Linked DNA regions of Prochlorococcus marinus str. SB. The protein of the gene in region 1 interacts with the protein of each later gene in a pairwise test. Links are inferred from orthologs where the notes say so. Each region holds a gene or a part of one and is shown on either strand. Other genes may lie near its edges. The genes, in order: sfsA and EV02_RS05855.

Evidence for each region.
Region 2: the proteins of sfsA (region 1) and EV02_RS05855 interact in binary tests that used the Escherichia coli proteins (3 or more experiments, as listed by UniProt). The link is inferred for Prochlorococcus marinus str. SB from one-to-one orthologs.

Annotation. Positions count from the first base shown.
Region 1 is NZ_JNAS01000002.1:360,822-374,502, reverse strand. What follows is about bases 1,661-4,533. They hold sfsA (DNA/RNA nuclease SfsA), read left to right. Parts: upstream 1,661-2,663; coding sequence 2,664-3,404; downstream 3,405-4,533. Other genes in these bases: EV02_RS04240 (ammonium transporter), read left to right, coding at 3,585-4,533; murJ (murein biosynthesis integral membrane protein MurJ), read right to left, coding at 1,661-2,593. In the rest of the region: glyA (serine hydroxymethyltransferase), read right to left, coding at 1-218; EV02_RS04220 (hypothetical protein), read left to right, coding at 456-707; EV02_RS04225 (DUF3181 family protein), read left to right, coding at 723-1,013; more of murJ, read right to left, coding at 1,010-1,660; more of EV02_RS04240, read left to right, coding at 4,534-5,045; EV02_RS04245 (4-hydroxy-3-methylbut-2-enyl diphosphate reductase), read left to right, coding at 5,135-6,331; EV02_RS04250 (DoxX family protein), read left to right, coding at 6,435-6,995; purH (bifunctional phosphoribosylaminoimidazolecarboxamide formyltransferase/IMP cyclohydrolase), read right to left, coding at 6,997-8,550; EV02_RS04260 (alpha/beta hydrolase), read left to right, coding at 8,584-9,201; EV02_RS04265 (DUF3155 domain-containing protein), read right to left, coding at 9,198-9,566; EV02_RS04270 (sensor histidine kinase), read left to right, coding at 9,819-10,955; EV02_RS04275 (adenosylcobinamide-GDP ribazoletransferase), read right to left, coding at 10,933-11,673; tRNA guanosine(34) transglycosylase Tgt, read left to right, coding at 11,772-12,890; EV02_RS04285 (photosystem II reaction center protein K), read left to right, coding at 12,924-13,064; EV02_RS04290 (Gfo/Idh/MocA family protein), read right to left, coding at 13,091-13,681. UniProt on the Escherichia coli protein: Binds to DNA non-specifically. Could be a regulatory factor involved in maltose metabolism.
Region 2 is NZ_JNAS01000002.1:55,677-73,024, reverse strand. Bases 2,949-5,869 are described here. They hold EV02_RS05855 (glutamate-5-semialdehyde dehydrogenase), read left to right. Parts: upstream 2,949-3,714; coding sequence 3,715-5,025; downstream 5,026-5,869. Other genes in these bases: EV02_RS05865 (esterase/lipase family protein), read left to right, coding at 5,405-5,869; folB (dihydroneopterin aldolase), read left to right, coding at 5,037-5,396; EV02_RS05850 (translocation/assembly module TamB domain-containing protein), read left to right, coding at 2,949-3,648. Also shown: more of EV02_RS05850, read left to right, coding at 1-2,948; more of EV02_RS05865, read left to right, coding at 5,870-5,998; EV02_RS05870 (M3 family metallopeptidase), read right to left, coding at 5,991-8,078; EV02_RS05875 (NAD(P)H-quinone oxidoreductase subunit 4), read right to left, coding at 8,092-9,633; thrB (homoserine kinase), read right to left, coding at 9,713-10,660; EV02_RS05885 (glucokinase), read right to left, coding at 10,670-11,704; thrS (threonine--tRNA ligase), read right to left, coding at 11,715-13,631; trpS (tryptophan--tRNA ligase), read right to left, coding at 13,635-14,651; EV02_RS05900 (hypothetical protein), read right to left, coding at 14,641-15,063; EV02_RS05905 (YcjF family protein), read left to right, coding at 15,229-16,563; EV02_RS05910 (metal ABC transporter substrate-binding protein), read left to right, coding at 16,584-17,348. UniProt on the Escherichia coli protein: Catalyzes the NADPH-dependent reduction of L-glutamate 5-phosphate into L-glutamate 5-semialdehyde and phosphate. The product spontaneously undergoes cyclization to form 1-pyrroline-5-carboxylate.

The DNA.
Region 1 (13,681 bases):
ATTTCATCAACAAATTCACACCCCCCGTAATATCTTTTTTGAGGTAATCCTTCGGCGTATTTATTTGTAAGGACGGAACCTTGAGCCTGCATAACGGCAATTGATGCGAAATTTTCGCTTGCGATTAACTCGAGATGAGTTTCCTGCCTATTTTTTTCAGAGTTAATAAGATTAGATATTACTGGATCACTTTCTTTAAGATTTTGAAGGATATTCATTGAATTTGATAAGTAATACCCATAATATAGACGATATTTTTTAGAAAAATATAAAAAGAATATTTCAGAATTTTAAACGCGCCTGGAGAGATTCGAACTCCCGACACCCTGATCCGTAGTCAGGTGCTCTAATCCACTGAGCTACAGGCGCATAATTATGTAATATCTCTGTTTCAGGGTCTCTTAGTCAACTAGATTTCGGGTAAAATGTCTATTATTAACATTCTAATTATTAATATGCCTATTAAGTGGTACGGAAATGGTGATTTAGAAGATCCTATCTATAAACATTTTTCTCGAATAGTAAATTTTGTTATTCACTGCATGATATTTACTGCGATTGTAAGTGGCACTTGGCTTTTAAAAGAGATTAAATATGAAATCGGCTACTTTAATAACTTTGCAACTATCTGGTCAATTCTCTTGGCCTCCCATTTACTTTTCGTAATTATAAAAAAACCTAAAGATACTTCAAAACAATCAACTTAAATCAATTTATATTTTATGGACTCTCAGATACGTATAAGTGATCTAGAAAATGTTATTTCCGAAAAGGTTTTTATTAAAATAGAAAAGTGGAATTTGTATCTTGGAGACGCTGGCCTGGCTAGGCACCTTGCTATTGAATGTATCAGCAATAAAGATCAAGGCCCATTGGAGGCCGCAAAATTAAGTTTGAAAGCAATAAATGTAAAAGTAGGTGATGGTGTTAATAGTATTCCACTGATTAAATTAATAACTAACTCACAAATCTTAGAATTAGAGGAGATTTTGGAAAGTTTTTTTAAAAACTAAATCTCTTTTTTTGAAACTTTAAATTTATTTACTTTTAAGCATTTTGTAAGTAAAAAATAAATCACAAAAAAAGTTAGAGTTCCAAATATTAATAATAAAAATTCCGCGAGAATTGAATTGAATTTATTAGTAGTTTGGAGAATAGTAAAACAAAGTGTGCTGTCTATAAATGCTGCTAATGACATGAGGCTAATTTTCCTCAATAATTCCATGTTAGGCAAAATGATATTTTCATTACGCAGATTGAAAGAAAGAAAAATACAAACTATAAAGTTGACTATTACTGAAGATAAAATTATTCCCTCGACTCCGAAATTATAAGGAGAAAGATTTCCAAAATTCTTAATTGGGGCACCAATTAAAAACCAATCAAAAAAAATATTAAATATTATTCCTGCAAATGAAGACTTAAAAGGGAAGTTTGTTTTTTCTATTGAGTAGTAAGTTCTTACTAATAAATCTCTATAAACATAAAAGGGTATGCCAATTGCATAAGCAATTAATATATTCTTTACTTTTAAAGTTGCTGAATAATCAAAAGATCCTCTTTGAAAAACTAATTGTACGATTTGATTATTAAATGTTATGAAAAATCCGGTTAAAAAAATTGCTGTCAAGAAACAGAACTCTATCCCAGATATCAATCTTTTTTGGAGACCTCTTTCATTCTTTTCACTTCTTAATTTAGAGAATTTTGGAAGTAATGGCAGAATTAAGGAGTTAGATAATATGCCTAAAGGAGCTTGTATAAGAAAGTTTCCATAAGCTAGTCCAGATGCTGCGCCTTGAAAAGTTGAAGCGAAAAACATATCTATAAAAACATTAATTTGACTTAGGCCTGATGAGATAGATGCTGGAATAATTAGTTTGAAAATCCTCCTCTCTTCATCTTTAAATAAATTGAAGGTTGACTTTAATCTCAAGAGACCAATTCTATTTATTCCCCAAATTTGAACAACAAACTGAATTAAAGTTCCTGTCAAAGTTGCAAATGCCAGTAATCCCGTGTAAGTCAAGAAATTAGAAGATGTATTTTCTTGTTTGAAAATCCAACTAAATAAAATAAAAAAAATAATAGTTAAGCTAGTTATTGCAGGACTTATACTTGATAAAAAGAATTTTCTTTGGGAATTTAAGGCGCCAAAGCTTAAACCTATGAAGCCGGATAAAGGGATGCAAGGTGTAAGTATTTGTAATTGGGAAGTGGCAATAGATTTAGCTTCGTAACTTAAATTCGGGGCTAATAAATCAATTAATAAACTGGAATTCGAGTAAATGCATATGGCTAAAATTGATAATAATATTAAAAGTTTTATGCTTACTTGAGTTAAAACAGTCCCTCCATTTTTTTTGTTAAGCGGAGTTAAAACTGCAACAACTGCGTTATGCAATGGACCATTAATGCCCCCAATGATTATTATCAAAAAACCAGGAATTATATATGCATAATTAAACGCGTCGTATGTTACACCAACCCCAAAAGCAGCAGCTATTAATATTTGTCTTATACATCCAACTAATTTACTTAGACTAGTACCAAACGAAATTGAAAAAACATTATTTTTTAAAAATGAATGCATTTGGATTCGTTTAAATTGTTCAATAAGTTTAAGTTTCAATTATATTTGATTTCTAACTAACGACATATTTATGAATGATCGGATAATTGATTTTGATCCATTAATTGAAGGAGTTTTAATTAAGAGGTATAAAAGGTTTCTTGCAGATATTAAATTAGAGAGTGGAAAGGTAGTAACTGCTCATTGCGCTAACACTGGCCCAATGAAGGGACTTTTGAGTGAGGGAGCAAAAGTAAGAATAAGTGTTTCTACTTCTCCAAAAAGAAAATTACCTTTTACTTGGGAACAGATATGTGCTTTAAATGCAAAAAATGAGGAAGTCTGGGTAGGTATTAATACTCTATTTGCAAACAATTTAATCAAAAAAGTTATTGAGAAAAATCTGCTTATAGAAATATTAGGTGAAATAGAGACAATTAAATCTGAAGTACCTTATGGAAAAGATAAAAAAAGCAGAATTGACTTTTTTTTAACCCCAAAATCTTCAAATCCTGATAAACGTAACATTTACATAGAGGTTAAAAATACGACTTGGATTAAAGAAAATGTAGCTCTATTCCCAGATACAGTAACGAAAAGAGGTCAAAAACACCTCATGGAATTAAAAGAACTGATTCCTGAAAGTAAAAGTATTTTAGTGCCTTGTATTACGAGAAAAGACGCTTGTTTTTTTGCCCCTGGAGATGATGCGGATCCCTTATACGGCAGTCTTTTTAGAGAATCTTTAATTGCAGGAATGATAACTATTCCATGTTCCTTTGAATTTCATAAAGACCACGTATCATGGAAAGGAATTAAACCTTTGAAATAAAAAAAATCTTGATATTTTGAAACTCTTTAAAAAAAAATTTTTTAATTTAACAGATATAGTTTTGGGACGCAACTATAAAATTGGTAACAACAACTACTAGACACTAATAAGTTTTTTGAGCAAAATTGAATATGAAAGGAAACAGCACAAACTGTTTTTTTGCAGATCTAATTTTTTTTTATGACCACTGCTTTGCAAACGCCTCAAAGGCGCTCTAGGTCCAAATTACAAGATGCAAGTCTTGTTAATGGACCTATGCTCCTTTTGAGGAGTATTCGAGGATTTAGTTCAAACCGCTCTATGTTGTGGCTTGCAACTGTCCCTGTAGCTTTGTTTGGTTTAGGTATTTTTAATCTTTCTGCTCATGCAGGCGATCTACCTGAGTTGAATGCAGCTTTTCTTGCCAATAATTTATGGCTATTGGTCGCTACTATTCTAGTGATCTTCATGAACGCCGGCTTCGCTATGGTAGAAGCAGGTATGTGCCGTTCTAAGAACGCCGTCAACATTCTTGCTAAAAACCTTTTCGTATTCGCTCTAGCTGTGACCTCTTATTGGTTTATCGGCTATTCACTAATGTACGGAGACAGCGTTGCTGGAGGATGGCTATATTTTATGGGCCTATTTTTTGATCCAACAGTCACAGCAGAAACAGTTGCTGATGCTGGATTAGTCCCTACTGTTGATTTCTTGTTCCAGTCTGCATTCGCAGGTACTGCGGCAACTATCGTATCCGGTCTTGTTGCTGAAAGAGTTAAATTTGGAGAATTTGTTGTTTTTGCTGTTGTATTAACTGCATTTATATATCCAATTGCTGGTAGCTGGAAATGGAATGGAGGTTGGCTTGATTCTTTAGGGTTTGTAGACTTTGCTGGTTCTTCAATTGTTCACTCAGTTGGAGCATGGGCAGGTCTTGTAGGAGCTATGCTTCTTGGACCAAGAATTGGCAAATACTCTGACGGGAAGCCACAGGCTATGCCTGGACACAATATGGCTATAGCTACTCTAGGTGCATTAGTTCTATGGATAGGTTGGTACGGTTTTAACCCCGGTTCTCAACTTGCTATGGATCAATGGGTTCCATATGTTGCTGTAACAACTACTTTAGCAGCAGCAGCTGGCGCTATCGGTGCAACTATTGTTTCAACATTAACTTCTGGTAAGCCTGATCTTACAATGATAATTAACGGAATCCTTGCAGGTTTGGTTAGTATCACTGCTGGTTGTGGTGATATGACACTCGCTGGAGCCTGGTTCGCAGGACTAGTTGGTGGAATAATCGTTGTATTTTCTGTTGCAGCACTTGATGCCGCTGAGATCGATGATCCTGTAGGTGCATTCTCCGTTCACGGAGTTTGTGGTGTATGGGGTACTGTAGTTATCGGTCTTTGGGGAACAGCAGTACAAGGCGATGGAGCAGGTATGGGGTTGTTCAATGGTGGAGGTATTACCCTTCTTCTAGTTCAAGCTCTTGGTGCAGCAGCCTATGCTATTTGGACACTAGTTACTTGCTGGATTGCTTGGTCTGTAATTGGAGGATTATTCGGAGGAATCCGAGTATCTGAAGAGGAAGAGACTCAAGGTTTAGATATAGGAGAGCATGGAATGGAAGCATATCCAGACTTTGCATCTGCTAAATAATCTTACTAAAAATTGATTTAAGAAACCTGACTTATGTCAGGTTTCTTTTTTTTTACGAAAAATTATTTAAAACGTTGTAATATAAAAAGATGGATACTCAAGCTTTTAGAAGATCCCTTCATCATTCTGATAGATACAATAGAAGGGGTTTCGATTCTCCAACAAAAAGAGCTCAAGCGTTAGAAGAAGCTTACCAAAGTGATTTAATAAGTTCTATAAGGGATAATGGTTTTACTTACACTAAAGGCAGACTAAATATTAAGTTAGCCCAAGCCTTCGGTTTCTGTTGGGGAGTCGAAAGAGCTGTTGCCATGGCTTATGAAACTAGGAGACATTACCCAAATGAGAATATTTGGATAACAAACGAAATAATTCATAATCCCTCTGTGAATGATCATTTAAGAAAAATGAATGTAAAATTCATCTCAGCTAAAAATGGAATTAAAGATTTTTCTTTAGTTTCTAATGGGGATGTTGTTATACTTCCAGCTTTCGGAGCTACTGTTCAAGAAATGAAACTCTTGCATGAGAAAGGTTGTCATATAATTGATACAACTTGTCCATGGGTTTCTAAGGTTTGGCATACAGTTGAAAAACATAAAAAACATGTTTTCACATCTATTATTCACGGAAAATTTAAACATGAAGAGACTCTCGCTACAAGTTCATTCGCAGGTAAGTATTTAGTTGTACTTGATCTAGAAGAAGCGAACTACGTTTCTGAATATATTCTGGGAAGAGGTAATAGAAATGAATTTATGAACAAATTTGCTAAAGCTTTTTCTAATGGATTTGATCCTGATAAAGATTTAGATAGAGTAGGAGTTGCAAATCAGACAACTATGCTAAAAAGCGAGACTGAGGAAATTGGCAAGGTTTTTGAAAGGACGATGTTAAAGAAATTTGGACCAGAAAACTTAAATAGTCACTTTTTAGCTTTTAATACTATTTGCGATGCAACAGAAGAAAGGCAAGATGCAATGTTCTCTTTGGTTGATGAAGACCTTGATATTTTAGTAGTTATTGGAGGCTTTAATTCTTCTAATACCACTCATCTACAAGAAATAGCAATTAATAAAAATATATCTTCTTTTCACATTGATACGCCAGAGAGGATTTCAGTTAAAGAAAACTCAATATTTCATAAACCACTAGGATCAGAATTAGAACTTAAAAAAAATTTTCTACCTCATGGGGAAATTAATGTTGGGATTACCTCAGGTGCATCCACTCCTGATAAGGTTGTTGCAGATGTTATTGAAAAGTTAATTGAAATTGCTTCCTGAATTTGTTATTCATTTATAAATTTGCTTAGTTTTCTAAATTTATTAGTCAGATAATTCCAAAAGATCTACTTTATTAACTAGAATAATGAAAAAATATTGAAGTATGGAAGACAAAGCACAAACTAATCAGGTTCAAACTGCAAGTATGAATAGAACTAAGGCTCCTCAAAAAGTTGAAGTCGTAGTTGCCAATTCATCTTCAGGGTCAGAAGTAAATATCCTTGGAGAACTATCGATTTTTGTTTTAAGAATAGGTTTTTGTGCTTTGATGATTCATCATGGCCTAGAAAAACTTCAGGATCCGCAGGGTTTTGCTGAGTTTGTAGTTGGAAAGTATTTCCCATTTTTGCCTGGTGATCCTGTTATTTGGACTTTTGGAGCGGCAATTACTCAACTGGTATGCCCGATAGGATTGGCTTTAGGGATCTTTGCGAGGCTTTCTTCTCTTGGTCTATTCTCCACAATGGCATTTGCAGTTTATTTTCATCTCCTTGATACTGGACTAGAAGGTTTTCCTCTGGCTGTGGTTGAAAGTCATAATTATGCTTTCGAATTATCTTTTATATACGGGGCTATTTCCCTCTACTTTCTATGTGCAGGCCCAGGCAGGCTATCTTTATTCAGAAAAACTAACAAGATTACATATTATCCAAAATCAACATAATTCAATGTAAAAAGTGCCTTTTTTGGGTAAATACCATTGAAATTCCTTTTAAATTACACATATCAATACTTTCTTGGTCTCTTAGACTTCCTCCAGGTTGAATAATAGCTTTTATTCCATATTTATTTGCAAGTTCTACAGTATCTGCAAATGGGAAAAACCCATCGCTAGCCAAGACAGCATCAGAACATAATTTTCCAGCTGCTTCTAATGCGATTTTTGCTGCTCCAACTCTATTCATTTGTCCAGCTCCAATTCCAATAGTTTTTTGGTCTTTTGCAATAACAATGGCATTAGATTTCACGTGTTTACAAATTTTCCATGCAAAATTTAGATCTAAGTTAGTTTGATTACTAGGATTTTTATAAGTTACTGAAATCCAATTTTCAGTTTTTTCTTCACTATCATCAGTATCTTGAACTAGTAATCCTCCCATTATTGATTTAGTAGAATTTTGATTCTTTTTTGGAAGTTGATCTTTTGAAAACTTTAAAATTCTTAAATTCTTTTTAGCTTTTAAAATTTCTAAAGCTTCCTTATCAAAAGATGGAGCGACGACACACTCTAAGAAAATATCTTTGAGGTGAATTGCGGTCTCACTATCAACATTTGAATTAAAAGCAACTATTCCTCCAAATGCACTAACTGAGTCGCATTCCAAAGCATTCAAAAATGCTTTGGAAGCTGAATTACTTATAGAGGCACCACAAGGATTATTGTGTTTTAAAATAACAGAGGCAAAGATGTTGTTTGTAAGTTCATTTTTTTCTGTGTAGCCAAATTCTAAAACTGTTGAAAGTGCCGACTCTAGATCTAATAGATTGTTATAACTTAAGTCTTTTCCTTGTAATTGTTCTGCTGAGTTCCATCCAATGTTACTTAAGCCATACCAGAAAGCTTTTTGATGTGGATTCTCCCCATATCTTAAGGTTCTGATTAGTGGATAAGATTCAATATATTTGGAAGATTGTAAATCTCTTTCTTTTCTTATCCAATTAGAAATTGCAGTATCATAGTCTGCTGTATGTTGAAAAGCTTCAAGGGCTAATTTTGCTTTATATGAGTCTTTCAATTCACCTTTTTTACTTTCTTCAAGAAAATTTTGATACTGACTAGGATCTACTAAAACGGAGACATCTTTATGATTTTTAGCAGCAGAACGAATCATAGATGGCCCTCCTATATCGATATTTTCAATAGCATCTTCCCATTTAGCTCCCTGATCTATAGTTTTTTTAAAAGGATATAAATTTACAACTACTAAGTCTATTAATTCAAGATTGTTAGCTTCTATATCTTTTTTATGTTCCTCATCAGTTCTTTTAGCTAATATTCCCCCGTGTATTTTTGGATGTAAAGTTTTAACTCTTCCCCCAAGAATTTCTGGAGAATTAGTAAAATCAGCAACTTTAATAACTGGAATTTTAGCCTCTATAAGATGTTTGGCAGTGCCTCCGCTTGATAAAATTTTATAATTAAATTGCTCTACCAATTCCTTACAAAATGGGATTATATTTTTTTTATCAGAGACACTTACTAAAGCTAATGGAGACATTATGGGAAAGTTTACTTACTTAAGAATATAAACATGAAATATGCTATCAATCATGAATTTGTCTCGATTAGCTCTCAAACTGCAACTCATAGAATTATTTTGATGCATGGTTGGGGAGCTGATTCAGATGACCTTTTAACATTTGGAAAGGAGATGACTGAAAAAATAAATCTTGATTTTGAGGTAATTTCTTTGAGGGCTCCTGGATTACACCCAAGCGGTCAGGGAAGACAGTGGTATGGATTATATCCACATGATTGGAATGGAGCTGAGGTTGAAGTAAATAAACTTTTAGTTACATTAAAAAATTTTGATACTGATAAGATTCCACTAAGAAAAACAATTTTGTTGGGGTTCTCTCAGGGGGCGGCGATGGCAATTGATGCGGGATTTAAGTTAAATTTTGGATTAATTGTTGCTTGTAGTGGTTATCCTCACCCTAACTGGTCCCCAGGAGAAAAATTCTCGCCATTAATCATTAGTCATGGTTTATTTGATGACGTTGTGCCTATAGATGCCTCTAGGACTATTTATGAAAAGGTAAAAAGTAAGTCTTCTAAATTTTGTGAATTATTAGAATTTGATGGATTTCATCAAATTGATTCAAATTTAATTAATTTTATAAGTTCAAATATATGTAATATTTTTTAAACAAAAGCGTATTCATATTCTTCAATCTCTTCCCAATCATCTGCAGTCAATTCTAGACCCTCAAATATTTTTTCTTCACCAATTCCTTCAACTACAACTTTTAGTGATGGAAATAGAAAATGATTTTCTTCAGCATATTGGGCGCTAAATAATCCTTTTTCACCCCAAAAAAATCTATCGGTGGTGTGTTCATTTCTTCTTACATTAAAAACTGAAGGCGCAGAGAGACCATTTTCAGCTATGAATCTTCTTGCTGCTGTAACTGGTTTATGTTTGCCGGTTTCGATATGATAGATAGGTACATGTGCCATTACTCTTTGGCCAGCCAATCTTCTCCTGCTGATTCTTTTTCTTTTTTTTGACATTGATTGGTACTCCTGAAATTATTAATCAGATTAGTCTTATTTATTTTTACTAATCTTATATATGTGATTTTAAATTCACTTCAAATTACATAGAGGACCCATCAACCCCTGATGTAGCTTAAAATATGATTAAATATTCATATTTAAGGCTGGCTAAAGTCAGACCTCTTTATATATCTTAATACTTTTTTCATATTTTACAAGCCCTTTTTCAAGTTTTTTTTAAAAAAATTTCTCAATATTTCATTAATCATGAATCTTTCAAAAAAATTTGAAGAATTAATTTTAAAACAGCTAGAGAGTTTTGGTTGCTCAATGGGCGTGACTAATTTAGTTATGTATCTTGCTTCAGCTAAGCAAGGAACTAAAGCATCTTTTGAAATGATTGGTCAATGGCCGCAAATTGATCGGCTACTTACTTCAATAGAAGATGATCCTTCACTAAAGGTTTCATCGCCTAATAGAAGATGGTACCCGCTACAAGAAAACGATATTCTACTTGGTGTACTTCGGGTAGAAACTGATTTGAAAGGGGGGAATTGGCCAGTATCTCTCGACTCTAGATTAAAAGCTCTATCAATATCTTTAGCTAAATGTGTCTCAATCGAATTAGAACGTCAAAATAAAAATGAAGAAGTCAATTATTTAAAAAATCAGGTCAATGTCATAATTCATCAATTAAGGAATCCATTAGCTGCTATTAGAACATACGCAAAATTATTAATAAAAAGACTTGGTTCAGATGATGATTCTATTGAAATAGTCGAACGCATGATAATAGAGCAAAAACAAATTAATCAATATATGGATTCTTTTGCTCAATTAAATTCACCTATTCAACTTCCTCTGGAAATTGGAGAGGAAAGATTATTATTACCACCAAATTTAGATAATAAAAAGGTAATAACTGTTCAGAGTTTATTAAGGCCAATATTAGAAAGGGGTAAAGCTAATGCGGACTTAGAGAATAGAGATTGGACTGAACCTTCTCTTTGGCCAGATTGGACTATTTCGCCATTAAAGGCAAAATATGCTGTAATTGCTGAAATTGTGGCAAATCTATTAGAAAATGCGTTTAAATATGCCCAAAAAGATGCTGAAATTGGGCTCGCAATTACGAGTAATGGACTTTGTATATTTGATGATGGTAAAAAAATAACCAAAAATGAAAACGAGAAAATTTTTGAAAAAGGTTTTAGAGGATCTGCTGCGAAAAAGAAGGACGGCACTGGCGTGGGACTTTTCTTAGCGAGGAAATTAGCAAAACAAATTGGAGGAGATTTGAGATTGCTGGAAAATAACTCGGTAGTTAATACTGAGAAATCAAAAAGTCTTAAGAAGAAAAATATTTTTTATTTAGAACTACCTATAAAAGAATTGCATGCATAAATAACATTGCAGTTTCAACTAAAACAACACTTGCACCGCAGGCATCTCCGTTAAAGCCTCCAATTTTATTACCCAGTATGTTTGGGATACAATAACTTAGAAAAATACCAATCAAAATAAGAATTAAAAATTTAATTAATATTGCTTGGGATGTAATTGAAACAAATTGGTATGCAATGAAAATCAAAAGAAAAATAATGGAGATCAAAGATTCTTTTTTAAATCCATTCCAAAACTTTTTGTGACTAACAGATTTTTTCTTATAACTCATATATTTAAACTTTTCTATAAAAAATAAATTTGAAAATCTTCCCCAAAATAAGCATATAGGTAAAACAAAAATTACTAGGTTTTGAATTTTCAGTATGCAAGCAATTTGAATTAAAGTTATAAAAACTAAAGCTTGAACGCCAAAGGAACCAACTTTACTGTCTTTCATGGCTTTTAAACGTTTCTTTTTACCCGCAAAAATACCATCGAAAGTATCCATTAAACCATCAATATGTAGACCACCAGTAATTAAATATCCTGAAGCCAAACAAATTAATGCAGATGCATAAATTGACCAAGAGTTTGTTGTTAAAAAAAGAAAAATATAACTCTGTATTGTTCCAATCAAAAAACCTAAAGGCGGGGCAAATTGTGCAATATTTTTAAATTCGGGATTAATTAAAGGTATCTTTGGAAATGTTGTATAGAAAATCCAAGATCCTGCCAAATTTTTTATTAAATATTTTTTGATGAGATAAAAATAGATTCAATATTAAATAATAGGGTAAATTAATGAAAAAGGATCAAAAAATTTTATAAATTATCGTGTTTGAATTTGAAATTACATCGAATTGCAGTAATACAGCGGCAAGAACTGGTATATTTCATACACCAAATGGTCAGGTAAACACACCAAAATTTATGCCTGTGGGTACTTTGGCAACGGTTAAAGGAATTTCATCTAAGCAGTTAACCTCTACAGGATCAGAAATGATTCTTTCAAATACCTTTCATCTTCATTTACAACCTGGAGAAAAACTAGTTAAAGAATCTGGCGGAATACATAAGTTCATGAATTGGCCGAAGCCTATTCTTACTGATTCAGGAGGATATCAAGTTTTTAGTTTGGCCAAATTAAATAATATTTCTGATAAAGGCGTGGAATTTAAAAATCCAAGAGATGGTAGTCATGTTTTTTTATCACCTGAAAAAGTAATACAGATTCAAATGGATCTTGGATCGGATGTTGCGATGGCTTTTGATCATTGTCCTCCGCATACAGCTAACGAAAATGATATTGAGGACTCTTTACAAAGAACTCATTCATGGTTGCAAAAATGTGTTGAGACTCATCAGAAATCCAATCAAGCATTATTCGGTATAGTTCAAGGTGGAAAGTATCCTAGATTGAGAGAATACAGTGCAAAATATACAAGTTCTTTTGATCTTCCTGGAATAGCAGTGGGAGGTGTAAGTGTTGGCGAGGCAGTCGAAGAAATACATAGTGTAATTAATTACGTCCCGAAATTCTTACCAATAAATAAACCAAGATACTTAATGGGAATTGGCTCCTTAAAAGAAATTTCTCTAGCTGTTGCTAATGGATTCGATATATTTGACTGTGTTTTGCCTACAAGACTAGGGAGACATGGGACTGCATTTTTTAATGATGAAAGATTGAATTTGCGAAATGCTCGATTTAAAAATGACTTTTCTCCGATTGACAAAACTTGTAAATGCGAAACCTGTAAATCCTATTCTCGAGCATATTTGCATCATCTAATTAGAAATGACGAAATATTAGGCCTGACTCTAACAAGTTTGCATAATATTGCTCACTTAATAAGATTTACCAATGCAATTTCTACTGCAATTAGAGATAATTGTTTTACAAATGATTTCGCTCCTTGGAAAACATCCTCTATTGCTCACCATACGTGGTAACGTCTTATCATAATTAATTAAATTATTAAAAAGGTGCTCATTCTATTTAATACATTCGCTGAATTGCCTGAGGCTTATAAGGCCTTTGCTCCAACCGTTGATGTTCTTCCACTGATTCCTTTATTTTTCTTTTTATTAGTGTTTGTTTGGCAAGCTGCTGTTGGATTTAAATAAAATTCTTTTAGTTTAGATTGTTAGTATTAGACTGGATTTTCAAGTAAAATCGCATCTCCTGAATTTTCTACTGCATTCTCTATAAAATCAGCAATTTTTAATGCTCTTGAGGCTTGCTCACCATCCACCTCAGGTATTTCTTTGCCCTGAACGCACTTAAGAAAATGCTCCAATTCCGCATAAAGAGGCTCAATGGAGGTTGTGCTAACTTCTTCAACATATCCGTCATTTCTATAAACTAATTCTCCATGTTCTGCAGTGTATGATTCATGAGACTTTCTATGGATTTGAAGAGAGTGATTTAAAAAATCAGTTTCTACTAGTCCATTTTGGCAGTGAGCACTTAAACTCCTAATTTTTTTGTGACTCATTTTACTGGCAGTCAAACTTGCAATAACTTTATTTTTAAAAACCAAAGTAGCATTGACATAATCTATTAATCCTTCACTATTTCTGCCTCCAACTGCCGCTAATTTTTGTATTTTGGAGTTGACGAGTTCTAAAATTAGATCAATGTCATGGATCATTAAATCCATTACTACAGATACATCATTTGCTCTATCCGCATGAGGACTATGTCTTCTTGCTTCTAAAACAACAATTTCTTCATTATGAAC
Region 2 (17,348 bases), 300 kb from region 1 along the record:
TCTTTTTTAAAACAAAAATGGATTGTGAAAATAAGTCCTAAGGAAGCTGCCATAAATATAGATAGAGATTTTTTTAAAAGGGACGAATCTTATAAAGATGATCGAATTGCAAAAAAATCAAAATCTAAGTATGAGTTGAACTTTAACTTAAATAAATATTCACATCTGGAGTTTAATAATGCAGGATTAAAAACAAAAGTAAAAGGTAGTGTTATTTACAAGTCAAGAAATAAACAAATCATTGCAAATGTAAAATCAAATTTTGATGAAAAGGGTTTTTTAAAATTTAAATTTAATACAAAATTAAATCAAGACTTTTTAAAACTGGATTTATTTTCTAAGGGTTTAGATCTTGATAATTCTGAATATATTATTGGTAATAGAAAAATTAGCTTTAAAAAGGGTACCTTTAAATCTAACTTTAAATTTAATAAATCATCAAAGCGCACATTTTGTGAAGGAAGATTTTCTTTTACTAATTTAAAAATAAAACCAGAAGATTTAGCAGAGAATATAAATTCAGATTTAACTAGGTTTTCTTGTAAAGATAATAATTTAATTGGTAATACAGAAAAATTAAATTATGGAACTTTGACTTCTCATTTTAATCTCAATGTACCATTTAATAAAAGTTCCAATAATATTAATCTTACAGGAAGTATTGGATACATTAATAGCCTGAATCCAGATATCAAATTATCGGGTAATATTCCCTTCTGGTTTGATAGAAGAGGTATTAATTTTGGAGATGTAGATACTAGTTTCAAAATAAATAGAACACAATTATCTAATTTAAATATTTTCCGGAAAAATGATATAAGGGGTTTCATTACTGCTAAAGGAGAATTAAAAGGAAAAATTACGGATCCTGATATTTCTATATTCTTTAATGTTGATTATCCTCACTTTAAAGGTATCCGGATTAGAGAGACATGGGAGGGAGATATTAAGTATGTAAATAATGAATTTCTGCTAAATATGAAAAATAGATATTCTCCAATCCCTTCATTTCTTTCAATTAAGTTTGATTCTGATCTTAAGCTAGATAATGCAAATTTTATAAGAGTTTTTAACTCAAATAAAGGGATTGTAGGTATTGTCAAAGAGGAAGATAGTTATAAATGGCGAGCGGATAATTTTCCTCTTGATGAACTTGAATTATCTTTATACAAAAATCAATTTGATAAAATTGATGGGATTATTAATGGTGAGGGATCAATTTCGTCAGACCAGTCATCGCTATTTGGGAGACTTGCTTGGAGTTTAGGTAAATATAGAAATATTAATCTAGCCAATTCATTATTTGATTTCAGCGTCAAAAATAATTATTTTTATATAAATTCTTCACTTTATCCAATTGATGGAGGAGTAATTGAAGTCGAATTTGATTCAAATAAAAATAATTTTATTAATTCAGAATTTACGAATGTAAGTACTAGTTGGACTATTCTTACCGCTTTTGATATTTTTAACTTTGATAATAAAAAAGTTATTCCCATCAGTAAATCGAATATTTTGGATGATTTGGAAATAAATAATTATAATAAATCATTTAAAGAGAGGATCGATTTTATAGATAACTTTATTGAAAATAGGAATGTGCTAGAGGACAAATTTAATTTGCAAAAATATTTAAATAAATTTAGAAGTAGATACAATGGGAAAATTACTATACAGGGCGATAAACCAGTTAATTATAAATTGAATGCAAAATTAAATGGCTATCTTGATATACCTAAGGATGAATACAAGAATAACAAAGAGGAATTTTCTATTGATTTGGAAGGCGGATTATTAACGGGTAAAGGTTCTTTAAGAATTAATAAATTACCATTAAGTACAGCAAATATCTTTTTAAATAAACCAAGAGATTTTCTTGGAGGGTTAGATATGAATTTATTTTATGATATTGATAAAAAATCTTTCTTTAGTGAAATTTCTTCCAATAATTCATCAATTAAAAATAACACAATAATATTTGATAAAGGACTAATTGAATTTGATAACTCTATTTTTGATATTAATTTTTCAATTCTAATAAATGATTCTGAAATCCCAATTAATATTGAAGGCTTAATACCTATAAATAAATCAGATAACTTAGATCTAAGATTGATTGGGAATGGAAAATTTGTTGAGTTAATAGATATTTTTGCTGATGAATACTTTACTTTTAAAGAAGGTGATGTGAATCTAAGAATGATTCTAAAAGGTAGGTTAAATAAACCACAATTAAATGGATTTATCGTAATTAACGATTCTGAAATTGATTTTTTTAAAAATAAAATAAAAGATATTAATAGCATAATAATTTTTGATTTTGATTCTTTAGAGATCAATAATCTAAAAGCAAAGGCTGAAGATTCTGGGGAAATTTTTATAAAAGGGTCTTTGCCTTTTTATCGTAAGAATAATTCCGACGAGGCAAAAATTAATTTGAAAACAAATAGATTTACTTTAGAAAAAGATAATTTTAATTTCTTAATAGATTCAGATATAGATTTAAGTGGATCATTTGAAAGTCCTGTTTTGGGAGGCTCTCTTTCTTTTAATAATGGATTTATTAATTTTAATAGCACCAATCAAAATATCAAAAAAGAAAAAAATCTTATACGAAAAGAGGATAAAAAAGATTGGCCAGAACTCTATTGGAATAATAAAAAAAATATTGAAATAATATCAAATGAAACAATTTTGAATTCAGTTCTTTTAGGAGAAACTTTGCCTAGCTATCTAGATAATTTGAGTTTTAATAATCTTAAATTAAAACTTGGACCAGAATTTAAACTTCAATATTCAGAGATAGTTCAAGCTTATTTAGATACCAAATTAGACCTTACTATAAATGGTGCGGTAGGAAAAGATTTAAATGCTAGGGGTCTTATTTACCTAAAGAAAGGAAGAGCAAATCTATATACTACACCGTTTAAACTTAATAAAAATAAAGATAATTATATTCTATTTGCATCAAGAAGTGGTGTGGTTCCATTTATAAATTTTTCTTTAATCAGTAAAGTTCCAGATTCTATAATACCTATAAGTGAAAACAATCAGGATTTAAATGTATCAGGTGATGTTGCTGTCGACGCTGGTTCAAGCAGTTATGGTGCATTTGGAATTGGTAATACTAGGCTTATCAAAATTGAAGCATCTTATGAAGGATTTTTAGATCAATTATCTTTCGCTGATGAAAATAGAAGAATCCAATTAAGGAGCACGCCAAGCTATAGCAGATCACAAATAATTGGTTTAATTGGAGGTAACTCTGCAAATTTAATAAATAGAGCATTTATTTCGCAACTTAATAATGCTGATGCATTTAGTGAAAGATTTCAGTTTTCTTTATATCCAGCGTTGATAGAAAATAATGATTCATTTAATAATATTTTTTCCAATGAAAATTTAGATATAGAAAATGATGATCAATCATCTTCTAATCAGGAATTGTCTTCTCAAGCTTGGGTAGCCGAAATAGGGCTTGATATTACTGATGCGATAAATTTTGCCTTTCAAACCGTTCCAGGTAGAGATGATATTTCACCTTTAGGGATTTTGACTTTTCAGGCTAATCCAAACTTAGAATTATTAGGTTCTTATGATTCCAATGGGGATTGGAAAAGTCAAGTTCAGTTATTTTTTAGATATTAATTTAGAAAAAAATTTACTTTAAAGAATCTTTAATTTGAATTATTATTAAATTAACTAAAAAATATTATGACTAATATCTTTGAAGTTCCTCAACCAGATAATGATCTTTTAGAAAAAGCTAATAAAGTTCGTTCGGCATCAATAGAAATAAGTCAGACTGAAAATCAAAATCGAATTAAAGCCTTAAATTTTATGGCTGATTATCTAGAAAAAAATTCTAATGAAATATTAGATGCTAATAATTCGGATTATTCAAGTGCACAAAAAAAGGGTATTTCTAGGGCTTTACTTTCTAGATTAAAGTTATCAAAATCAAAATTAGATTCAGGAATTGAAGGAGTAAGAAAAGTTGGAGACTTAGCTGATCCTGTAAATAAAGTTCAAATTAAAAGAGAGCTTTCAAAGGGATTGATCTTAGAAAGAAAAACTGTGCCAATCGGAGTATTGGGGGTTATTTTTGAATCAAGGCCAGATGCCGTTATGCAGATTAGTTCATTAGCAATAAGATCAGGTAATGGAGTAATGCTAAAAGGTGGTAGTGAAGCTAATTTAACAAATACAGCAATAGTAAAGGCATTGCAAGAAGGTTTAAATGAATCAGGTCTTGATAAAAATGCAATATGTTTACTAACCAGTAGAAAAGATAGCATGGCGATGTTAAATCTTGAGAAATACATAAATTTAATAATTCCAAGAGGAAGTAATGAATTAGTTAAATTTATTCAGGAGAATACAAGAATTCCTGTGTTAGGCCATGCTGATGGAATTTGTCATTTGTTTATAGATATTGAGGCAAATCTAGAGATGGCTTTATCAGTCGCTTTAGACAGCAAAATTCAATATCCTGCAGCATGTAATGCTATCGAAACTTTATTAGTCCATAAAGATATCGCACCAGCTTTTTTAGAAAAGGCCATCCCTTTATTTAATTGTAATGATGTTAAATTAATTGGAGATAAGAGATCAGTTGAATTAGGGTTAAAGTATGAGGCTAGTCTAGAAGATTGGAAAACTGAATATTTGGATTTAATTTTATCGATAAAAATTGTTGATGATCTCCAGGAGGCAGTCACACATATTCAAAAATATAGTTCAAAACATACAGATGGAATAATTACTGAAAATTCAGATACTGCCAATAAATTTATGAATGTAGTTGATAGTGCAGGTGTTTTTCATAATTGCTCTACTAGGTTTGCAGATGGCTTTAGATATGGATTCGGAGCTGAGGTTGGGATATCTACTCAAACTCTTCCACCAAGGGGACCTGTAGGTCTAGAAGGTTTGGTAACTTATAAATATTTCCTAAAAGGTGATGGGAATATAGTTGATGATTTTTCATCAGGAAAGGCTATCTATACACATCAAGATCTTTAAAACTTTTAAAGATGGAAACTTTTTTAAAAATTGAGAATATTAAACTTTGGGCTAGGGTTGGCGTTCTTGATGAAGAAAGGGAATTAGGACAACTATTTATTTTAGATATTTTTTTGTGGACTGATTTTGAAAAATGTACAGTAAATGATGATATAAAAAAAACAATTGACTATTCAAAATTAGTTCAAATTTTAAAAGATCAATCAAAGAAAATATATTGTTTCACAATCGAAAAATATTCAAATGCAATTATAGAAATCATTGATCAGGAATTTAAGCTTTCTAAAGTTAAAATTATTTTGACAAAATGTAATCCTCCAATCACAGGTTTCGATGGGAAGGTCTCAATAGTAAGAATTCTTGAAAAATAACAAAATTATTGGAAAAAAGAAATCCTATTATATTGATTCATGGTCTTTGGAATACTTCAAGTATTTTTTCTTCTATTACCTCAAAACTTGATGATATTGGCATTGAATATTTTGCCCCAACTCTTAACCATTCATACGGAATGACTTCAATCATGGAGTTGACTAATAAATTAAACGAATTAATTTTAGAGAAATATGGTTTAGAAAAAGAAATAGATATTTTGGGATTTTTTATGGGAGGAATAATTGGTAGATACTGGCTTCAAAAATTTAATGGGTATAAAAGAACAAGAAGATTAATATCTATAGGTTCCCCTCATAAAGGAACTTTGATGGCTCAATTAATACCTAAATACCCCTTTAGAGGAATATCAGAAATGAAAATAAATAGTAAGTTTTTAAGAGAACTCGCAAATAATGATTTTTTTCTTGATGATATTGAGTGTATTAATTTCTTTACTTATTGGGATATGATGGTTTTCCCTGGCTGGTGGACTAATTTAAATATTGGAAAAAAAATATCAGTAAAAGTCTATAAACATAGAAACCTTGTAAGAAATAAATCTGTGGTTAACAAAATAATCGATGAAATTATTATGTAGCTCCAGATAAACCTAAGTGTCTTATTAAAGAATCAGTTTGTGGTTCTCTTCCTCTGAATAGTTTAAATATGTCTAACGGAGGCAAGCTTCCTCCCAAGCTAAGTATTGTATCTTTGAATTTCTTTCCTATTAATTTTAAATTTTCAGAGTTTTCTAGATCAGCTTCTTCAAACATTGAAAATGCATCAGCACTTAGAACTTCAGCCCATTTATATGAGTAATATCCTGCAGAATATCCCCCTGCAAATATATGACTAAAACAACAAAGAAAGTGATCTTCTTGAATTGGTTCAATAATAGTAGTATGTTTTGCAATTTCTCTTCTTATTTCATCTGCTGTTTTACCTTCATTTTTATCAATACTACTGTGCAATCTAAGGTCTGTAATTGCAAAATGTAGTTGTCTAAGAGTAGCCATACCACAATTAAAAGTTCTATTCTTCAGGAGCTTCTCAAAATTCTCATCGGATAGTTTTTCTCCTGTTTTGTAGTGCTTAGCAATATTCAAAAGTGTATTTTTATGAAAACACCAGTTTTCCATAAATTGACTTGGAAGTTCGACTGCATCCCACTCAACATTATTAATGCCAGCTGCTTGAGGAAGATTTACAGTAGTAAGCATGTGTTGAAGACCATGACCAAATTCGTGGAAAAGAGTCTGAACTTCTTCAAAACTCATCAAACTAGGTTTATCTTTTGATGGTGGAGTCTGATTACAAACTAGATAAGCTACAGGAAGGGTCTTTTTGCCAACATTATTTTTATTCAAACATTCATCCATCCAAGCCCCTCCTCTTTTTGATTCAGGCCTTGAATATGGATCTAGGTAAAAAGATGCAATTTTTTTATTTTCATTATTGAGGATATTAAAAAATAAAACGTCATCATTCCAGAGAGGTGCCTCATCAGTTGCCTCGACTACTTTAATTTCAAAAAGCTTCTCACTTAATTTAAATAAACCTTTCAAAACATCATTTAGTGGGAACCAAGGTCTCAAAGACTCTTGATCCAAATTAAACTTTTCCTTTCTAAGAAGTTCAGACCAATAACTAATATCCCATGGTTCAATATTCTGCGATTTTGGAAATCCATTAGCTTTAGAAAACTTATCGAGTGTTTCTAATTCAATTTTTGCAGCTTTGAATGCTGGTTCTCTCAATTCTTCTAATAGGTTTTCTACATTTTTTATTTCTTTAGCCATTTTCGTTGACAAACTTAGTTCTGCCCAACTTTTATAACCAAGAAGATTTGCTTGTTTAGTCCTGAGAGATAATATATCTTCAATGATTTGAGAATTACTTTTTTCTCCTTGAGAAGCCCTACTAACGAATGCCTTGTATAGCTTTTCTCTAAGATTACGCTCGGAGGCATATGTCATGAACGAAGTATAAGTTGGAATATCTAGACTTAATTTCCAAGGACCATTTTTAATATCAACTTCTTCATCTTTTTTTAAGTGATTGTGTGCAGAAATTGCCATCAATTCTAGTACTCGTTCAGGAAGACCATCTACTTCAGATTTTTTATTTAAAATTAAAAACCATTCGTTAGTGGCATCAAGAACATTGTTACTAAATTCAGTTGATAGTTCTCCAAGCTTTTCTGAAATTTTGTTGAATTCTTCTTGATCATTCTTTTGTAGTGAAATTCCTCTATGTTGCATCTCAAGAATTTCTTTATCTAAAATTCTGTTTTTAATTTGATCAAACTTATTTGTTTCTTTAAGCTTGACTAAAGAATTGTAAATTATTTTGCTTTGCCCGAACTTATTACTCAAGCTAATAATCTCTGGAAGAAATTTTGAATAAATATCTCTTAAACTTTCAGAATTATTTACAGCATTTAGGTGGCTTATTACTCCCCAACTCCATCTAAGAATTTCATTTACTTCATTTAAAGGATTTATTACCTTATCCCAATTTAAATCATTTTGAATCAAATAATTAGATAAATTTTTTTCTATGTTTTTAAATTCTTCAGCTATCTTTTCTAGTACTGCTGGGAATTGTTTACTTATGCTTTCGGGAGTAAATTTTTTAAATTCTGGTAATTCTCCATATTTAAAAATTGAGGTATCCATTTATTAAAGTAATTTAATTTACTAAGGTTGGTATTAATCCAACTAATTTAGCTAGAGTAAGCTGCTGACTGAGAGCATTGGTTGAAGATTCGTATAAATTAATGGCGATTTTGGGCCAAAAACCAATTACTAACGTAGGCAACAATAAACTGAAACCAATAGTCAATTCTCGACCATTCATCTCTTTGACTGTAGCTAGTGCGGGAATTCTAGGGCCAAAAAATACTCTTCTACACATTGATAGTAGATATATTGGTGTAAGAACTAAACCTATAGCTGCAATAAGAATAGTGATCGATCTAAAGATAGAGCTGAAGCCTTCTTGACTTGTGATACCTAAAAATACAGTTATTTCACTTATAAAACCGCTCATCCCAGGTAGTGCTAGAGAGGCTAGTGAGCTTGCTAAGAAAAAAGCAAAAGTTATTGGCAAGACCTTTGCTAAACCGCCCATATTTGGTATAGAAAGAGTATTTGTTCTTTCATAGAATGAGCCCGTAACAAAGAACATCGCTGCAGCTATTAGTCCGTGACTGATCATTTGTAGCATTGCTCCGCTAATACCTAGAGCATCTACTGCTCCAATCCCTAACAGAACAAAACCCATATGACTCACAGAGCTACATGCAATTCTCCTTTTGACATTATCTTGTGCAAATGCATTTAGAGCTCCGTAAATTATATTTATGATTCCGAGAATAATTAACGCAGGCGCAATTTGAAGATGAACTTCAGGGAGGATTTGAACATTGAATCTTAAGAGAGCATAACCTCCCATTTTTAAGAGTATTCCAGCTAGTAACATTGAAACTGGAGCATTAGCCTCTCCATGTGCATCGGGTAACCAAGTATGTAATGGAAAGATAGGAAGTTTTACTCCAAAACCAATTAAAAATCCTAAATAAGATAATAAAGCTAGGCTGCCCGATACATGTTTATTGGTTAAATCAGTAATATTTAAAGTAAAGGTATCGCCACTCAAGGCAAGTGCTAACCCACTTATGAGAATTAATAAAGAAGCTAAAGCTGTATAAAGTATGAACTTAGTTGCAGCATATAATTTCTTTTTCCCTCCCCAAATCGCAATAAGAAGATACACCGGGACTAATTCAAGTTCCCATGCCAAGAAAAACAATAGAAAATCTTGAGAAAGGAAAACTAGTGCCTGTGCTGATGCTTGGACTAGTAAAAGAGCAAAATATAGATTAGATTTTTTCTTAATTTTCCAACTAGCTGCAGCCGATAAAAATGTAATTAACCCACTTAAAGCTACTAAAGGAGCAGATAACCCATCTACTCCAAGAGACCACTCTAAGCCTATAGATGGTAGCCAAGAAGCTCTCTCTACTAGTTGTAAAGAGCTATCTGAAGTATTGAATTTTTGAAAAAGAACGCCGATAATTAGTAAAAAATCTATAAATAAAAAACTTAATGAGATATTTCTAGGGAGTGAATTATCTTCTCCTTCTTTTGAACTCAAGAAAGGCATTATTAATGCCCCAATTAAAGGCAGTAAAACAATAGATGATAGCCAAGGAAAAGATTCTAAATTCATTTATGTAATGAATAATTTTTTTATTCTAGTTGAAGTTGTACTAGCTTGAGACTATAACATTAAAAATGCCTAAGTAAAACTACTTACCGGAGATTGTGCTAAATTGGCTGCCAGTTGTTTGAACGTTTAAGAACGGTGCTCTGCTAGCTACACCTGATTTCTCCCATGCTTTCACCATGGCTTGACTGACGTTTTTACCATTTTCTTTTTTACATAAAGCTAAGATACTTGGCCCAGCCCCACTAATTGCGCATCCTAGAGCGCCTGCATTTAGTGCGGCATCTTTAACTTCTAAGCCGCCTTTAATAAGTTTCCATCTGTAGGGTTCATGTAACTTATCAAACATTCCCTCTTTTATTAGTTCCGCATTACCTGCCTTTAAGCCGTTTAGTAACAAAGTAAGTGCCCCCATATTTGTAACTGCATCAGATATGGGTACATTCTTGGGCATAACCTTTCTTGCTTCACTTGTGCTTAGACGAATCGCAGGTATTGCGACAACAGCTTTAATTGAATCGTGCCAATCACATCTAATGATTCTCCATCTTTGAGAAGAAGACCTGGCTGTCAAGCAAAGCCCACCCAGAAGTGAGGATACTACATTATCAGGATGTCCTTCTATATCAATGGCAAGTTCAAGGAGTTTTTCTTTGGACAATGGAGAGTTCATTATTGCATTCGCTCCGATTAATCCAGCAACGATTGCTGTAGCGCTACTTCCAAGCCCGCGTGCAGGTGGTACTGCCAACTTAACTCTTGCTTCAAGTGCAAAAGGATCCATATTGGCGCTCTCCCATACTTTCTGAGCTGCTCTAAAAACTAAGTTTTCAGGTCCTCCTCTTAAATGATTACCATCTGTACTTTCCATTATTAAATCAAATCTATCTCCGCCACCTTCAATTCTCGTAAAAATAAACTCATTGTACAAATCTAATGCTGCTCCAAGGCAATCGAATCCAGGCCCTAAATTTGCAGTTGTGGAAGGCACTGTTACTCTTATTTTTTTACCTATTTCAGGAATAAACATTTTTTGTTTTTAAGTTTTTAAAAGCATTTTTGCTCTGCAGGCTGCACTAAAAAGTCCAAACTCTTCATCTAAAATTACTTTTATAGGTATTGTTTTAAGAATATCTTTTAATCTTCCCTTGTCGAAAAATTGTTTTAAAAAAAAGTCTGATTTAAAGTTTTTGAAATGTTTTGATGCTGTTCCTCCAGAAATCCACAATCCGCCAAAGCACAATTCTTGAAGAGCAACATCTCCCAATAAAGAGGCATAAGTGCCTAACCAAATTTTCTCAACTTCAATCATTATCTGATCACCTTCTTTAGAAAGATTACAAATCTTTTCAGGTAGTTCTTTTCTCCCAGCATCAGAAGTTTTAATTTTTTTTAAATATTGTTGTAGAGGATGGTTTTGGGCATCAGGTTTACTTAGTCTCCATTCGGCAATTCTTGATAAACCAGTGCCGCTAATAATTCTCTCACAAGATATCCTTTCAACTTTTAGGTAATTTTTAAGCCACATTTTTAAATCCCATTCTAATTTTGACTTTGGGGAGTACTCAACATGACCACCTTCACTAGCTAAAACTTTTACTTTTTCCCCTGAAATTATTCCTCTCGCAATCCCCAAGCCAGTCCCCGCTCCAACAATGGCATGCAAATCATTATTAGAACCTTCAGAAGCGGATCCATTTTGGATAATAGAATATTGATTTTTTTTTAAAAAAGGTATTCCATAGATTTGTACAGCGAAATCATTTATGAGTTCGCAACTTTTAAAATTAAATGTGTTCTGTAGAGCATTTCCAGAAATATTCCATGACAAGTTAATGATTTTGGCGTTGTTTTTAGATAAAGGACCAGCTACGGCGAAACATGCAGTAGAAGGATGAGTAATATTCTTACATTCTTTTTTGAGAAAATCTTCTAGGATTAATTCAAAAGAACTCCAATCAGACGATATATATTTCTTTTTGAATATTAACTTAGGCGAATTATTATTTTTTTCTTTTTCGAAAATTCCTAATAAAACCTTTGTACCTCCTAAATCACAAGCTAGAAAATTCATTTTTGAGAAATTATTCTGTTCTCCCTTTTTTTTCTATTAATTCATCCATTAATTTGAAAAGATTTGGTAAATTGAATATTCCTAAATTGCTTCCATTCAAGGCTCTTAAGGCGACTGAATCAATTTCCTCTTCTTTATCACCAATAACTGCAATTAAAGGAACTCTCCCGAGAGTTGCTTCTCGTATTTTATATCCTATTTTTTCATTCCTAATATCAACTTTTGATCGGTAACCATTATTATTTATAAATTCATTAAACTTTAAACATTTTTCAATATTTCTATCAGTAATGCTTAATAAGATTATTTGATAAGGCGCAAGCCAAATTGGGAATTTTGCCTCATATTGTTCAATTAAGATTCCTATAAATCTTTCAAAGGATCCTAAAATTGCTCTATGAAGCATAACTGGATTTCTTTTTTCATTATCAATATCCACATAAGTTGCATCCAATCTAATAGGCATTGAGAAATCAACCTGAATAGTTCCGCATTGCCAAACTCTATTAAGACAATCCTTTAAAGAGAATTCTATTTTTGGACCATAAAAAGCACCTTCTCCAGGTTGAAGTTCCCATTTCAGATTCTTATTATCGAGAGCTTTGGTAAGAGCCTCTTCCGATTTATCCCAAATATCCTCACTACCTACTCTTTTTTCAGGACGAGTTGATAATTTGATAATGATTTCATCAAAACCAAAAGTTTTATAAACCTCGAAAACAAGATCTATAAAAGTAGATACCTCTTCTTGTATTTGCTCTTCTGTGCAGAATATGTGTGCATCATCTTGAGTAAAGTTTCTTACCCTCATTAAGCCGTGCAGTGCTCCAGAGGGCTCATTTCTGTGACAAGAACCAAATTCAGCAAGACGAATAGGTAAATCCTTATAACTTTTTAAACCTTGATTAAATACTTGAATATGGCATGGACAATTCATTGGTTTAATTGCATAGGTTCGATTTTCTGATGCAGTAGTGAACATATCGTCTCTAAATTTCTCCCAATGACCAGATTTTTCCCAAAGAGATTTATCAACAGCTTGTGGGGTTTTGATTTCTAAATAATCATTTTTTTTGAGTATTTCTCTTATGTACTTTTCCAGTACTTGGTAGATTGTCCATCCATTTGGATGCCAAAAAATCATTCCTGGAGATTCCTCTTGTATATGAAATAGTGAATGTTTTTTACCAAGTTTTCTATGATCTCTTTTTTCCGCTTCTTCAATTCTTGTTAAATAATCTTTGAGTTCTTTCTCTTTTGCCCATGCAGTTCCATATATTCTCTGTAATGATTCATTCTCACTATTACCTCTCCAATATGAACCTGATAATTTAAGTAATTTAAAGTGCCTCAAATGTCTAGTGTTTGGCACGTGAGGCCCTCTACACATGTCGATGTATTCTTCGTGCTTGTATAAATTGATGAGACCTTCTTCAGGAATTTCTTCAATTATCCTTAATTTAAAAGTCTCATCTCTTTCTTTAAAAGTTTTAATTGCCTCTTCTTTAGAAACTTGTAAAATTTCAACGTCATAGTTTGTTTTTATTAATTTATTAATTCTATTTTCGATTTTTATTAAATCTTCAGGAGTAAATCTGTATTCAGAGAAAATATCGTAATAAAAACCATCTTCAATTACAGGCCCAATCGCCATTTTAATATCAGAGTAAATTTGTTTAACTGCATGACCAATAAGGTGAGCGAAAGAATGTCTTATTATTTCAATTCCTTCTTTATCTTTTGATGTGATGATTACAACTTTGGAATCTTTATTTATAGGAATTGTTGCATCAATAAGAACATCATTTACTTTCCCAGCAATTGTTGCTTTAGCTAATCCTGCGCCTATACTCTGGGCAATTTCTAGAATAGTTACAGATTTTTCGAAAACCTTTTTTGAACCATCAGGCAAGGTAATTATTGGCATAATTTATTTCTCCATTTCAAAAAATCCCAGTTTTGATTTAACTCTTTTTAAAGTCTGATTCGCTAAATCTTCAGCTTTTTCCTTCCCTTCATTAAGGATTTTATTTAGTTGATAGGGATCATTAATTAATAATTTATATTTTTTCTGAATAGGTTCTAGTGATTCAATAAGTTGTTCGGTAATTAATTTTTTAAATGTCCCCCATCCAGTCTCTGAGAATTCATTTTCACATTGAGAAATTTCTTTGCCAGATAATATTGAATAAATCATCAAAAGATTTTTAGATTCTGGTCTCTCAGGGTTGTTAAATTCAATTCCAATAGAACTGTCACTTTTTGCTTTTTTAATTTTTTTTGTGATTATTTCAGGTGGATCTAATAAGTTAATGCGACTGCCCTCATTAGGATCACTTTTGCTCATCTTTTTTGAACCATCAATTAAACTCATTATTTTTGAACCATTCTTCATGATGATTGGTTGAGGGATCTTTAAAATATTTTTATCCTTACTAAATCTGGCATTAATTCTCTGTTGTGCAATATCTCTCGCCAGTTCAAGATGTTGTTTTTGATCCTCACCTACTGGTACAAAGTCAGCATCATAAAGAAGGATATCTGCAGCCATAAGTATTGGATAGTCAAATAATCCAATAGATACATTATTACCTTGTTGTATGGATTTTTCTTTAAATTGAATCATTCTTTCCATCCAATTTATTGGGGTCATGCAATTTAATATCCAACAAAGTTCTGAATGCGCTGAAATCTGACTTTGGACAAAAATTGAGCATATATTTGGATCTATCCCACAAGCGACGTACAAAGCCGCTGTAGAGATAGTGTTATTAGATAATTCTTTGGGATTATATGAGGCTGTTATTGCGTGCAAATCAACTACACATAGAAATGTTTCATATTGCTCTTGGAGCGTAACCCAATTATTTATGGCCCCAAGCCAATTCCCAATATGTAAATCACCAGTTGGTTGAACTCCCGAAAGAATTCTTTTTTTATTTGCCATCCTCTTCTACTTCGCTAGATTGGATCTCTTCAGTTGATGTACTTTTTACAGGTCTTGCAAAAGGGTCAGGTGCTTTTTTTGTCTTTTCTTCATAAGAATTTTGTGATTGTCTACTAGGAGAAGAGTTTTTATTATTTTTTGCATATTCTTTGATTGATTCAATCAATTTTTCGTCTTTGATCATTTCGCTAAGTGTTCTAACAGAGAAACCCAGAACTGCAACGGTAGATCTTAATTGAAAGGTCTCTTGTATTGATTTAACAGCTTTCATTTCGTTATCACTCAATCTTATGCGGAATCCTCCTCCATCTCTTCTGCCGCCCGATCTATCTCTGAAATTAGATCTTTCATTGTTAGAACGACCTCTGTAATTTTCTTGTCCAGGATTATTGCTGAAATTTGAATTAGACATCTTAATGTTTCTTAAGTTATTTAAATAGTCTATTAACTTAGCATCTTGTTATGCAATAAGTCTTTTTAAAAGGCTTAAATTTTTATCTTTTGATTAACGACTTATGAAATTTTGCTTTTCTCATTCACAACTTGCATTAAAATAAAATTAGAAAAATAAAGAATTGTGTTTGATATTAGTAAAAACAACCTTTTAAAGGATTTCATAAAGTTTCCAAAAAAAAATCTTCTTATTATTTTATTATTGTTAGGTTTTGGGGAATGGTTTGTCAGTGACTTAATTCATTTTGCAGGAGGCTCAATAGGATTTTTTGCGTTGTGTTTGGGGGGATATTTTTACTTGAAGAATGATAAGCCTAAATTTAATGAGCCAAGTAATTTAGATGGTTGGATAAACCTATGTAATGAAGATTTAAATTTTTTTGAAGAACTAGAAGCAACAAATGAATTAGAAAAACAGAATTCAAAAAGACAAAAAACACTTGAATCTATTCTTAATAGATGTGAAAAAGAAAAAATAAGTTGCATTGGACAAAAAGATTATCAAAGTTTTCAATCTGTTTTGAAAAGTAATTTCAAAGCAGATAAGTTTGACTTTGATTTATACGAAAAACTGCCTAAATACAATTCTTCTCAAGTTATTCCAGAAGAAGCTTTGAAGAGTGATGCAATCTTGTATTTTATAAACTTGCCTTTGTCGGCAAATGATTTTTTGTGGCTGGAAAAGTTTCCTAAAAATATGCCAATCTGGTTGGTGGCTTTAACTTCCAACCAAATAGAATCCAAAAATCAGATAGAGGACTTAAAGTCTCAAATTTCAAGTGACTTTACAAACAAAATTATTACTTTTGATGTGAATAAGAGTGAAATAACAAATATACCTTTTTCTTTAAGGAAGTTTTTCATAAGTTCATCTAAAAATATTGAAAATACAAAAAAAAGGCTCATGAAAGAACTTCATGCTGCCTGGCAATCTGAAATTGAAGGTATAAGAAGAATGCAGTTAAAAGGTATACAAAGAAAAAATCAAATTCTTGTCGCAACAACTGTTTTCTTGTCTCCAATCCCATCAATTGATGTTATGGCAATGACAGTATTAAATTCTTTAATGATTAAAGAAATTAAGTCTATATGGGGATGTAATTGGTCCCCTGAAATTTTAGATAAAGTATCCAAAGAGATTTTAAAGACTGCAATTGCTCAGGGAGTTGTTGAATGGAGTGGGCAGACTCTAATTGGTATAACAAAATTACATGGCCCAAATTGGCTTGTCTCTGGAACATTTCAGGCGGTTAGTGCTGCTTATTTAACAAGAGTAGTGTCAAGTTCTTTGGCTGATTTTATGGCAATAACAAAAGGAGTAGAAGAACCTGATTTGGATTTTATAAAGAAAAATTCTGAGAAAATTGTTGAAGAAGCTTTTGAAAAAGAAAAAATAAATTGGAAAGGATTTATTTCTGATCTTAGAAAACCACTTATGAAACTATCTTTTAATTCATAATCTTGGGATGGATGTTAAAAATGAAAAAAAATATTTTTTTTTTAAGTTTGATACTTCTGCTTACTATTGCTTCAGGCTCATGTAAGAGAATATCAAATAAAAATGAAACTAAAGAAGTAATACTGGCAAGTTTCACTGTTTTGGCGGATATAATTAGTAATGTCGCTAAAGATGATTTTATTGTTAGATCAATAACGAAACCTGGAGTTGAAGTTCATGGCTACCAACCAACTCCAAGTGATTTGGTAAATGCCTCTAATGCTTTTGTTTTTATTGATAATGGATTTGGATTTGAATTATGGGCTGAAAAATTTGTCTCTAATTTAAAAGTTAAAAGAATTACTGTCTCGGAAGATTTGGATCCTATTTTTATCAGTGAAGATTTTTATAAAGGGAAACCCAATCCTCATGCATGGATTTCTCCAAAAAGAGGGATCCTATACGTAGATATTCTCGTGGATTCTTTATCAGAATTGAGGCCATCCAAAAGGACATTATTTGAAGAAAATGGAAAAATTTATAAAGATAAACTATCTAAAATAGATAAAGAATTCTCACTTTTTATTAATAACTTAAATAAAGACAGGAGGTATTTAGTAAGTTGTGAAGGTGCTTTTTCGTATCTGACAAATGATTATGGATTAGAGGAAGTTTATTTGTGGCCAGTTAATGCTGAGAGTCAAATTACTCCCAAAAGAATGGCAAGAACAATCTCACTAGTTAAAGAAAAAAATGTTCCATCTGTATTTTGCGAAAGTACTGTAAGTAACGAATCTCAAATGGTT